Cupriavidus necator N-1: one gene and its partner. The protein of the gene in region 1 interacts with the protein of each later gene in a pairwise test. Links are inferred from orthologs where the notes say so. Each region holds a gene or a part of one and is shown on either strand. Other genes may lie near its edges.

Region 1 (5,283 bases):
AAGAAGCACAAGCTGATGACCCCGCGCAGCGAGCGCACCGGCAGCGCGATCGAGCCGATGCTGACCGACCAGTGGTTCGTCGCCATGAGCAAGCCGGCGCCGGAAGGCACCTTCTACCCGGGCCGCTCGATCGCCGAGGTGGCGCTGGAAGCCGTGCAGAGCGGCGAGATCAAGCTGGTGCCGGAAAACTGGATCAGCACCTACAACCAGTGGCTGGGAAATATCCAGGACTGGTGCATCTCGCGCCAGCTGTGGTGGGGCCACCAGATCCCGGCGTGGTACGACGATGCCGGCAACTGCTTTGTCGGCCGCACCGAAGACGAAGCGCTGGCCAAGGCAAGGGCCGCCGGCAGCACCGGCAGCCTGCGCCGCGAGGAAGACGTGCTCGACACCTGGTTCTCGTCGGCGCTGGTGCCGTTCTCCTCGCTGGGCTGGCCGGGAGAAACGCCCGAGATGCATCACTTCCTGCCGTCGTCGGTGCTGGTGACCGGCTACGACATCATCTTCTTCTGGGTGGCGCGCATGGTCATGATGACCAAGCACTTCATCGGCAAGGTGCCCTTCCATACCGTCTACGTGCACGGCCTGGTGCGCGATTCGGAAGGCAAGAAGATGAGCAAGTCCGAGGGCAACACGCTGGACCCGGTGGACCTGATCGACGGCATCGACCTCGACACGCTGCTGCAGAAGCGCACCACCGGCCTGCGCCGCCCCAAGGACGCGCCCAAGATCGAGAAGAAGACGAAAAAGGAATTCCCCGAGGGCATTCCCGCCTTCGGCGCCGACGCGCTGCGCTTCACCTTCGCGTCGCTGGCCACGCTGGGCCGCAACGTCAACTTCGATACCGGCCGCTGCGAGGGCTACCGCAACTTCTGCAACAAGCTGTGGAACGCGACCCGCTTCGTGCTGATGAACACCGAGGGCCATGACTGCGGCATGGGCCCGTGCAACCACGACTGCGGCCCGGACGGCTATCTGGATTTCTCGCAGGCCGACCGCTGGATCGTGTCGCTGCTGCAGCGCGTGGAAGCCGAGGTCGAGAAGGGCTTTGCCGAATACCGCTTCGACAATATCGCCAACGCGATCTACAAGTTCGTCTGGGACGAATACTGCGACTGGTACCTGGAGCTGGCCAAGGTGCAGATCCAGAACGGCACCGAGGCCCAGCAGCGCGCCACGCGGCGCACGCTGCTGCGCGTGCTCGAGACCGTGCTGCGCCTGGCGCATCCGATCATCCCGTTCATCACCGAAGAGCTGTGGCAGAAGGTGGCCCCGCTGGCCGGCCGCGCCAAGGGTGATGGCTCCGAAACCATTGCGCTGCAGCCCTACCCGCTGCCGGCGGTCGCCAAGATCGACGAGCAAGCCGAGCAATGGGTTGCGCGCCTGAAGGAAGTGATCGATGCCTGCCGCAACCTGCGCGGCGAGATGAACATCTCGCCGGCCCAGCGCATCCCGCTCTACGCCGAGGGCGACAGCGCCTTCCTGAAGGCGGCTAGCGCACATATCCAGGCACTGGCGAAACTTTCCGAGGTGCGCGTCTTCGAAGATGAAGCTGCCCTGCAGGCTGAAGGCGCCGGCGCGCCGGTCGCCATTGCCGGGGGCAACCACCTGCTGCTGAAGATCGAGATCGATGCCGCCGCCGAGCGCGTGCGCCTGTCGAAGGAAGTCGAGCGAATCGGTGGCGAAATCGGCAAGTGCCGCGCCAAGCTGTCCAACGAGAGCTTTGTCGCCAAGGCACCGCCTGCCGTGGTGGCGCAAGAGACGCAGCGCCTGGCTGATTTCGAGCAGACGCTGGCCAAGCTGCAGGGCCAGCTGCAGCGGCTGCCGGCCTGACGGCACGGCGGCCGCATTCACGCCCCTGCCTGCCGGGGGTTCTGTCCGGCTTCGTCAGACAGAACCGGACAGACGGCGCCCGCAATGGCTGGCAGGGTTATGGACTGGAATCTGAGAGGTACACCTGATATGGAAAATCGCGTCACCAAGGCTGTGTTCCCGGTTGCGGGCCTGGGCACTCGCTTCCTGCCGGCCACCAAGGCCAGCCCCAAGGAAATGCTTCCGGTGGTGGACAAGCCGCTGATCCAGTACGCCGTGGAAGAAGCCATGGCCGCCGGCATTACCGAGATGATCTTTGTCACCGGCCGCTCCAAGCGCGCCATCGAGGACCATTTCGACAAGGCCTACGAGCTGGAAGTGGAGCTTGAGGCCAAGAACAAGCAGGCGCTGCTGGACGTGGTGCGCTCGATCAAGCCCGCCAACGTGGAGTGCTTCTACGTGCGCCAGCCCGAAGCGCTGGGCCTGGGCCATGCGGTGCTGTGCGCGGCCAAGCTGGTCGGCGACACCCCGTTCGCGGTGATGCTGGCCGATGACCTGATCGACGGCAACCCGCCGGTGATGAAGCAGATGGTGGATACCTTCAACCACTACAACTGCTCGGTGCTGGGCGTCGAGGAGATCACGCCGGAGCAAAGCCGCTCCTACGGCGTGATCGACGGCCGCGAGTGGGATGCGGACGTGATCAAGGTCTCGGGCATCATCGAGAAGCCGGCACCGGAAGATGCCCCGTCCAACCTGGGCGTGGTTGGCCGCTACATCCTGACCCCGCGCATCTTCGAACACCTGCGTGACCTGAAGCCGGGCGCCGGCGGCGAGCTGCAGCTGACCGACGCGATCCAGTCGCTGCTGGGTCAGGAGCAGGTGCTGGCCTACCGCTACCAGGGCCGCCGCTATGACTGCGGCAGCAAGCTGGGCTACTTGAAGGCGACCGTTGAATTTGCCTTGAAGCACCCGGAAGTCGGGGCTGACTTCAGCGCCTACCTGGAATCGCGCGAGCACCTGACCGGCATCGGCAGCTGATCGCGCTGGCCCTGCAAACAAGGAAAAAGCCGCTTTCGAGCGGCTTTTTCCTTGTGCAGTCCCGCCAGGTGCGGGAGCCGTATGCCGGTCAGCGGCGGCGCATGTAGAACACAAACACCTTGTCCACTTCCGAGTGCGACAGCAGCTCATTGCCGGTCTGCTTGGCAAAGGCCTGGAAATCGCGCGTGGCGCCGGGATCGGTGGCCAGCACCTTGAGCACGTCGCCGCTGGCCATGTCGGCCAGGGCCTTCTTGGTGCGCAGGATCGGCAGCGGGCAGTTCAGGCCGCGCGCATCCACTTCTTTCTGGAACTCCATTCGTCTCTTCCTTCGATTCTGGGGGCTGGGCGGCTGGCCGGAGGCCAGCCTCACCACCGGTATTGTAGCGAACCCCCGACCAGGCTGAAGTCGTGCGGGCGGCGCGGGTCGGGAATGTCGGCGCCGGTCTGGCGGTCGAAGAAGCGCACCGGATAGCCGCGCGCGGCCAGCCAGTCGGCCACCGCGAAGCCGGTGCCGGCCGACCAGACGCGCACATCCTCCGGCGCCACCAGCTTGTAGTCGGCCAGTTCCTCGGACAGCGCCACGGTGCCGGTCGCCTTGACGTGGTAGGCGATGATCAGCTCGTTCTTGCGCATGAACTCGTAGACGCCGATCAGCGACACCGACTCGGTATCGAGGTTGGTCTCTTCCTTCAGTTCGCGCGCCACGCCCAGCTCGGGCGGCTCGTCGCGCTCCAGGAAGCCCGTCACCAGCGCGAACATGGTCTCCGGCCAGGCGGCATTGCGCGCCAGCAGCAGCTTGTCCTGATACTCCACCACCGCCGCCAGCACCGGCAGCGGGTTGTTCCAGTGCACAAAGCCACAGTCCTGCTGCACGCAGGCGTGGCGTTCGCGCCCGGACAGCGGCAGCACCTCCAGCGGCGCGCCGCACTGCGGGCAGAATCGGTATTGCATTTGGGGGCTCCTGAAGGGGTCTCGTCGTTATAGGTATGGGATGCCGGTCAGGCGCCGCACGCCGTGCGCATATCGGTGGCCAGCGCCTCAACCGTCTGCGGCTGCAGGTCCCATGAACACATGAAACGGCAGCCGCCAGCGCCGATAAAGGTATAGAAGCGCCAGCCCCTGGCGCGCAGCGCCTCGATCGCGGGCAGCGGCAGCTCGGCGAAAACGGCGTTGGACTGCGTCGGGAACATGATGCGAACGCCCGGAATATCGCTGATGCGCTGCTGCAGCAACTGCGCCATCGCATTGGCATGGCGCGCGTTGGCGAGCCATACGTCGTTCTCGAGCAAACCCAGCCACGGCGCGGAGATAAAGCGCATCTTCGACGCCAGCTGCCCGGCCTGCTTGACGCGGTAGGCAAAGTCCTCGGCCAGGCGGCGGTCGAAGAACACCACCGCCTCACCCACCGGCAGGCCGTTCTTGGTGCCGCCGAAGCACAGCACGTCGACGCCGGCGCGCCAGGTGATCTCGGACGGATGCACGCCCAGCGACGCCACCGCATTGGCAAAGCGCGCGCCATCCATATGCACGCGCAGCTGGCGGCGCTTGGCGATGGCGGCGATCGCGCGCACCTCTTCCACGCTGTAGACGGTGCCGACTTCAGTCGACTGCGTCAGCGACACCACCTTGGGCTTGGGGTAATGGATATCGGAGCGGCGCGTGACCAGCGCCTCGACCGCGTCCGGCGTGAGCTTCCCGTCGGCGCCGGGCGCGGTCAGCAGCTTGGAGCCGTTGGAGAAGAACTCCGGGCCGCCGCATTCATCGGTCTCGATATGCGCCAGCTCGTGGCAGATCACCGAGTGGTACGACTGGCACAGCGCCGACAGCGCCAGCGAGTTGGCCGCCGTGCCGTTGAACACGAAGAATACTTCGCAATCGGTCTGGAACAGCTCGCGGATACGGTCGCAGACCTTCTGCGTCCAGGTATCGTCGCCATAGGCCTGTTCGTGGCCGCTCGCGTTGGCTTCCAGGAAATACTTAAGCGATTCGGGGCAGAAGCCGGCGTAGTTGTCAGAGGCGAAGTGCTGCATGGTGTTCAGTGTGGGGCTGCGTGGAACCTTACTTCTTGTCGGCCCAAAGCTCGCCGCCGGTGGCCCAGTTCTCGCGCTTGATGTCGGTGATGATGATGTCGACGGCCGAGGCCGAGCAGCCCAGGGTTTCGCAGCTGACGCGGGTCACTTCCTCGACAAATTTGCGCTTCTGCTCGATGGTACGGCCCTCAAACATTTCGACGTGGAAAGTCGGCATGCAATGCTCCTTTGATGAATGTGGTTGAGTCGCGGCGGGAAACCAGTCCCGCTCAGTCCCGGTATGAAGGATCGATTCTATCCAGTTTGCGCAGCAGCGCGGGCCACTCCATCACGCCTTCGACGGCGCCGTTGTCGTAGAGCTGCTCAGAGGTCTTGTCCGCCACAGCCGCGCCGGGCTGCA
Region 2 (4,819 bases), 520 kb from region 1 along the record:
CAGGCCTTGGCAAAGGCGGCATTGACGTCGACATACAGCTCGCGCGTCGGATCGTAGGAAACGTTCAGCAGGTTGGCGGCCGCTGCGGTCTGCGCCGCGCTCAGGGCGCCAAGTACGGCCAGGCTGATGGCCAGTTTGCGGATCATCTTGTATTGCTCCCGTCAGTGTCGTGAATGGGCGCGAGGCGCCTCTTGCCTTGTCCGCCTTGGGTGGCGGACTTGTGTCAGGAGCAAGACTACCGAGGGGCCTATCTGAACGGAACGAATGGTTTCGCCGATCCTTCGCTGTTTTTTGCATAAGATCGGACGGAAATATGGGCATGCCTGCGGGCGCAGGCGCGGCGGGCGCAGGTGGCGCACGCAGGTGGCGCAATCGGCACGCACAAAAGAAAACGCCCGCACCGGCAAGCCGGTGCGGGCGAAGTTTCCATTCTGGAAACGGGTAGACAAGTCATGAAGAGCGCCCCCGCATCTCCATGACAGGACGAATCTTATCGGGCAGGCCGCTGGCGCGGCTTGACCAATATCAAGTGCGTGGCGATCCGGTCAGCCGCCGGACTGCCGGCTCAGCAGGTCGGCCATCTCGTCGGCATGCTCCTCTTCGACGGCGAGGATGCCCTCCATCATCCGGCGCGAGGTCGGGTCGCGCTCGCCCAGGAACCGGATGATTTCCCGGTAGCTGTCAATGGCGATACGCTCGGCAACCAGGTCTTCCTTGATCATTTCGGTCAGCGAGGTGCCCGCCACATATTCCGCGTGCGATCGGCTGGTGAGGCCGTCCGGGGCAAAGTCGGGCTCGCCGCCCAGCTGGACGATGCGCTCGGCAATCTGGTCAGCATGACCTTGTTCCTCGTTGGAATGGGCCAGGAATTCATCCGCCACGCTTTTCGAGTTCGGACCCTTGGCCATGTAGTAGTGTCGGCGATAGCGCAGCACGCAGACGATTTCGGTGGCCAGCGCAGCGTTGAGCAGCTTCAGCACGGTATCGCGATCCGCGGCATAGCCCGCGGTCACGGCGCCATCATCGATGTGCTTGCGGGCGCGCTCGCGCAATGTCTTGACGTCTGAGAGGAAAGGCTTGTCGGTCATTGAAGGGCTCCTTGGGGATGCGGCTGCGTCAGCGCAGCGCCTTGTAGGGAAACTCAACCCTTGTGCAACGCGAGAAGTGTGCCACTCGGCGGATAGCGCGCGGAACGGCGCGTCTGGCGACGACCCGTGGCATCGTGGCGTGAAAAAATTGCACGGGGCGGGACCGCCTTACACGCAATGCGTGATGGCAAGACAAAAAAAACCCCTGCGTGGTATCGCAGGGGCCTGACTATGATCGACTGCTTGTGTGCTCCGGCAGTCTATCGAGCCATGGGTAGCCTTAGTCCAGCTTCCGCCCGAACGTGAACTCGCCATCGACATAATCCACCGGCACCACATCCTTGGCGGCGAACTTTCCCTCCAGGATGGCCCGTGCCACCGGGTTCTCGATCTGCTGCTGGATCGCACGCTTGAGCGGGCGCGCGCCAAACACCGGGTCGTAGCCCGCGCTGGCGATCTTCTCCAGCGCCGTCTCGCTCACCTCCAGCGTCATATCCATGCGGGCCAGGCGGGCCTGCAGGCGATGCAGCTGGATGCGTGCGATCGACTCGATATGCTTCTGGTCCAGCGCGTGGAACACCACGACTTCATCGATCCGGTTCAGGAACTCCGGCCGGAAATGCGTGCGCACTTCCTGCCAGACCGCGCCCTTGATCGCTTCCTGCGGCTCGCCGGTCATCGACTGGATGATCTGCGACCCGAGGTTGGACGTCATCACGATCACCGTGTTCTTGAAGTCCACCGTGCGGCCCTGGCCATCGGTCAGGCGGCCGTCGTCCAGCACCTGCAGCAGCACGTTGAAGACGTCCGGGTGGGCCTTTTCGACTTCATCGAGCAGCACCACGCTGTACGGCTTGCGGCGCACGGCCTCGGTCAGGTAGCCGCCTTCCTCGTAGCCCACGTATCCCGGCGGCGCGCCGATCAGGCGGCTGACGCTGTGCTTCTCCATGAACTCGCTCATGTCGATGCGGATCAGGTGCTCTTCCGAATCGAACATGAACTCGGCCAGGGCCTTGCACAACTCGGTCTTGCCGACACCGGTCGGGCCCAGGAACAGGAACGAGCCATAGGGCCGGTTCTCGTCCGCCAGGCCGGCACGCGAACGGCGGATGGCGTCGGACACCAGCCGCACGGCTTCGTCCTGGCCCACCACGCGCGCATGCAGGCGGTCTTCCATCTTCAGCAGCTTCTCGCGCTCGCCCTGCATCATCTTCGATACCGGGATGCCGGTGGCGCGGCTCACCACTTCGGCGATTTCCTCGGCGCCCACCTGGGTGCGCAGCAGCTTGTTGGGCTGCTTCTGCTCGCTGGCCTCGGCGTCGGTCGCGGCCTTGAGCTTGCCTTCCAGGCCCGGCAGCTTGCCGTATTGCAGCTCGGCCACCTTGTCCAGCTTGCCTTCGCGCTGCAGCTTGGCGATCTCCAGCTTGACCTTCTCGATCTCTTCCTTGAGCGCGGCCGTGCCCTGCGCGGCGCCCTTCTCGGCCTTCCAGATCTCGTCCAGGTCGGCGTACTCCTTCTCCAGGCGCGCGATTTCCTGCTCGATCAGCTCCAGGCGCTTCATCGACGCCTCATCGGTCTCTTTCTTGACCGCCTCGCGCTCGATCTTCAGCTGGATGGTGCGGCGCTCGAGCTTGTCCATCGACTCCGGCTTGGAATCGATTTCCATCTTGATGCGCGCGGCCGCCTCGTCGATCAGGTCGATCGCCTTGTCGGGCAGGAAGCGGTCAGTGATATAGCGATGCGACAGCTCCGCCGCGGCGACGATGGCCGGGTCGGTGATCTCCACGCCGTGGTGCAGCTCATACTTTTCCTGCAGCCCGCGCAGGATGGCAATGGTGGCCTCAACGCTCGGCTCATCCACTAGCACCTTCTGGAAGCGGCGCTCCAGCGCGGCGTCCTTCTCGATGTACTTGCGGTACTCGTCCAGCGTGGTGGCGCCGATGCAATGCAGCTCGCCGCGCGCGAGCGCGGGCTTGAGCATGTTGCCCGCGTCGATCGCGCCCTCGGCCTTGCCGGCGCCGACCATGGTGTGGATCTCGTCGATGAAGACGATGGTCTGGCCCTCGTCCTTGGCGACGTCGTTCAGCACCGCCTTCAGACGTTCCTCGAACTCACCGCGGTACTTGGCGCCGGCCAGCAGGCCGGCCATGTCCAGCACCAGCACGCGCTTGTTCTTCAGGCTCTCGGGCACTTCGCCGTTGACGATACGCTGCGCCAGGCCTTCGACGATCGCGGTCTTGCCCACGCCCGGCTCGCCGATCAGCACCGGGTTGTTCTTGGTGCGGCGCTGCAGGATCTGGATCGCGCGGCGGATCTCGTCGTCACGGCCGATCACGGGGTCGAGCTTGCCGATGCGGGCGCGCTCGGTCAGGTCGATGGTGTACTTCTTCAGTGCCTCGCGCTGGCCCTCGGCCTCTGCGCTGTTGACCGAATCGCCGCCGCGCACGGCCTGGATGGCCGACTCGAGCGACTTGCGGTTCAGGCCGTTTTCACGCGCGATGCGGCCGGCGTCGCCCTTGTCGTCGGCGACGGCCAGCAGGAACAGCTCGCTGGCGATGAACTGGTCGCCGCGCTTGATGGCTTCCTTCTCAGCGGCGTTGAGCAGGTTCACCAGGTCGCGGCCGATCTGGACCTCGCTGGTGCCCTGCACTTGCGGCAGGCGCTTGATGGCGGCGTCCAGCGCGCTCTGCAGGCCCTGCACGTTGACGCCGGCGCGCGCCAGCAGCGCCTTGGCGGCGCCGTCGTCCTGCGCCAGCAGCGCGCGCAGCAGGTGCTGCGGTTCGATGTATTGGTTGTCGTTGCCCAGTGCCAGGCTTTGCGCATCAGCCAGCGCTTCCTGGAACCGGGTGGTCAGCTTGTCAAGACGCATAAGGATTCCCTCTCTCGGATAAGGTCGTGTCCTGATGCGGGGGCCTCGGCGCCGGTCTTCGTTGCCGGAGCGCCCGTATGCCCTGCCGGACACTGGATGTCTTTCCGAAAGATAAGGCTTTGTCGCGACATTTCAAGGCCGCGCCGGTACGCAATGACCCCGATCCGCCGCTATGTCGGCAACCCCGGCTCCCACGCTCGCAAGTGCCGCAAGCGACATGCGGCTAGGCGGCGCGGCAGGCGCCCTTGTCCGCCAGGTTGCGCACCAGCACGAGTGATTCGCCCTGCACCACCACGCGCCCGTCCGCGCCCGTGACCACGCTGGCCAGGTTGACCAAGTCCTTGCCGGCGCGCAGCCGCACGATGCGCACGCATGCCGTCAGCGGCTCATCCAGCCGCGCGGCTGAAGCGAGGCGCAGCGACTGCTTCATCCACCCCGTGCCCCGTCCGGGCAGTTGCGTGCCGAGCAGGTCCGAGAACATGCCGGCCAGCAGCGGCAGCGGCACCACCGGCCCGCCAAACCCGCGCGCGCGGGCAAAGGCCGGATCGGCGTGATACGGGTTGGCGTCGCCGGTCAGGGTGATGTATTCGTCCAGGTCTGCCTGGGCGAAGGCGCGCGTCGCACGGGCTTCCTGACCAGGGCGCAGGCCGTAAAGGATGGCGTCGCCCGCCTCTGGCGCCTGTGCCGTCTCGCCGGGCAGCCAGGCCAGTGCGTCCGGCCCGGCATCCGGCAGCCAGAGCGATTCGCCCACGGCCGTAACGCGCGGCGCCTCGCCCGGCCCACCCGCGCTGCCAACGGTGGTGCCGTAGCGCGCCAGTCCGGCTGGCGCGTGCTGCGGCGCCAGCGCGATCTGCACCGTATC

Evidence for each region. Proteins that work in one complex are often made in the same cells at the same time.
Region 2: the proteins of CNE_RS12895 (region 1) and clpB interact in binary tests that used the Escherichia coli proteins (3 or more experiments, as listed by UniProt). The link is inferred for Cupriavidus necator N-1 from one-to-one orthologs.

What each region holds. Positions count from the first base shown.
Region 1 is NC_015726.1:2,740,466-2,745,748, forward strand. What follows is about bases 1,556-4,330. They hold CNE_RS12895 (sulfurtransferase TusA family protein), read right to left. Parts: upstream 3,170-4,330; coding sequence 2,942-3,169; downstream 1,556-2,941. Other genes in these bases: CNE_RS12885 (valine--tRNA ligase), read left to right, coding at 1,556-1,833; galU (UTP--glucose-1-phosphate uridylyltransferase GalU), read left to right, coding at 1,963-2,853; CNE_RS12900 (NUDIX domain-containing protein), read right to left, coding at 3,220-3,804; CNE_RS12905 (threonine aldolase family protein), read right to left, coding at 3,852-4,330. Also shown: more of CNE_RS12885, read left to right, coding at 1-1,555; more of CNE_RS12905, read right to left, coding at 4,331-4,883; CNE_RS12910 (4-oxalocrotonate tautomerase), read right to left, coding at 4,912-5,100; CNE_RS12915 (class II aldolase/adducin family protein), read right to left, coding at 5,153-5,283. UniProt on the Escherichia coli protein: Involved in thiosulfate metabolism.
Region 2 is NC_015726.1:2,224,807-2,229,625, forward strand. Bases 1,164-4,311 are described here. They hold clpB (ATP-dependent chaperone ClpB), read right to left. Parts: upstream 3,958-4,311; coding sequence 1,369-3,957; downstream 1,164-1,368. Other genes in these bases: CNE_RS10490 (MaoC/PaaZ C-terminal domain-containing protein), read right to left, coding at 4,181-4,311. Outside these bases: CNE_RS10475 (sulfate ABC transporter substrate-binding protein), read right to left, coding at 1-146; CNE_RS10480 (ferritin-like domain-containing protein), read right to left, coding at 546-1,088; more of CNE_RS10490, read right to left, coding at 4,312-4,819. UniProt on the Escherichia coli protein: Part of a stress-induced multi-chaperone system, it is involved in the recovery of the cell from heat-induced damage, in cooperation with DnaK, DnaJ and GrpE. Acts before DnaK, in the processing of protein aggregates.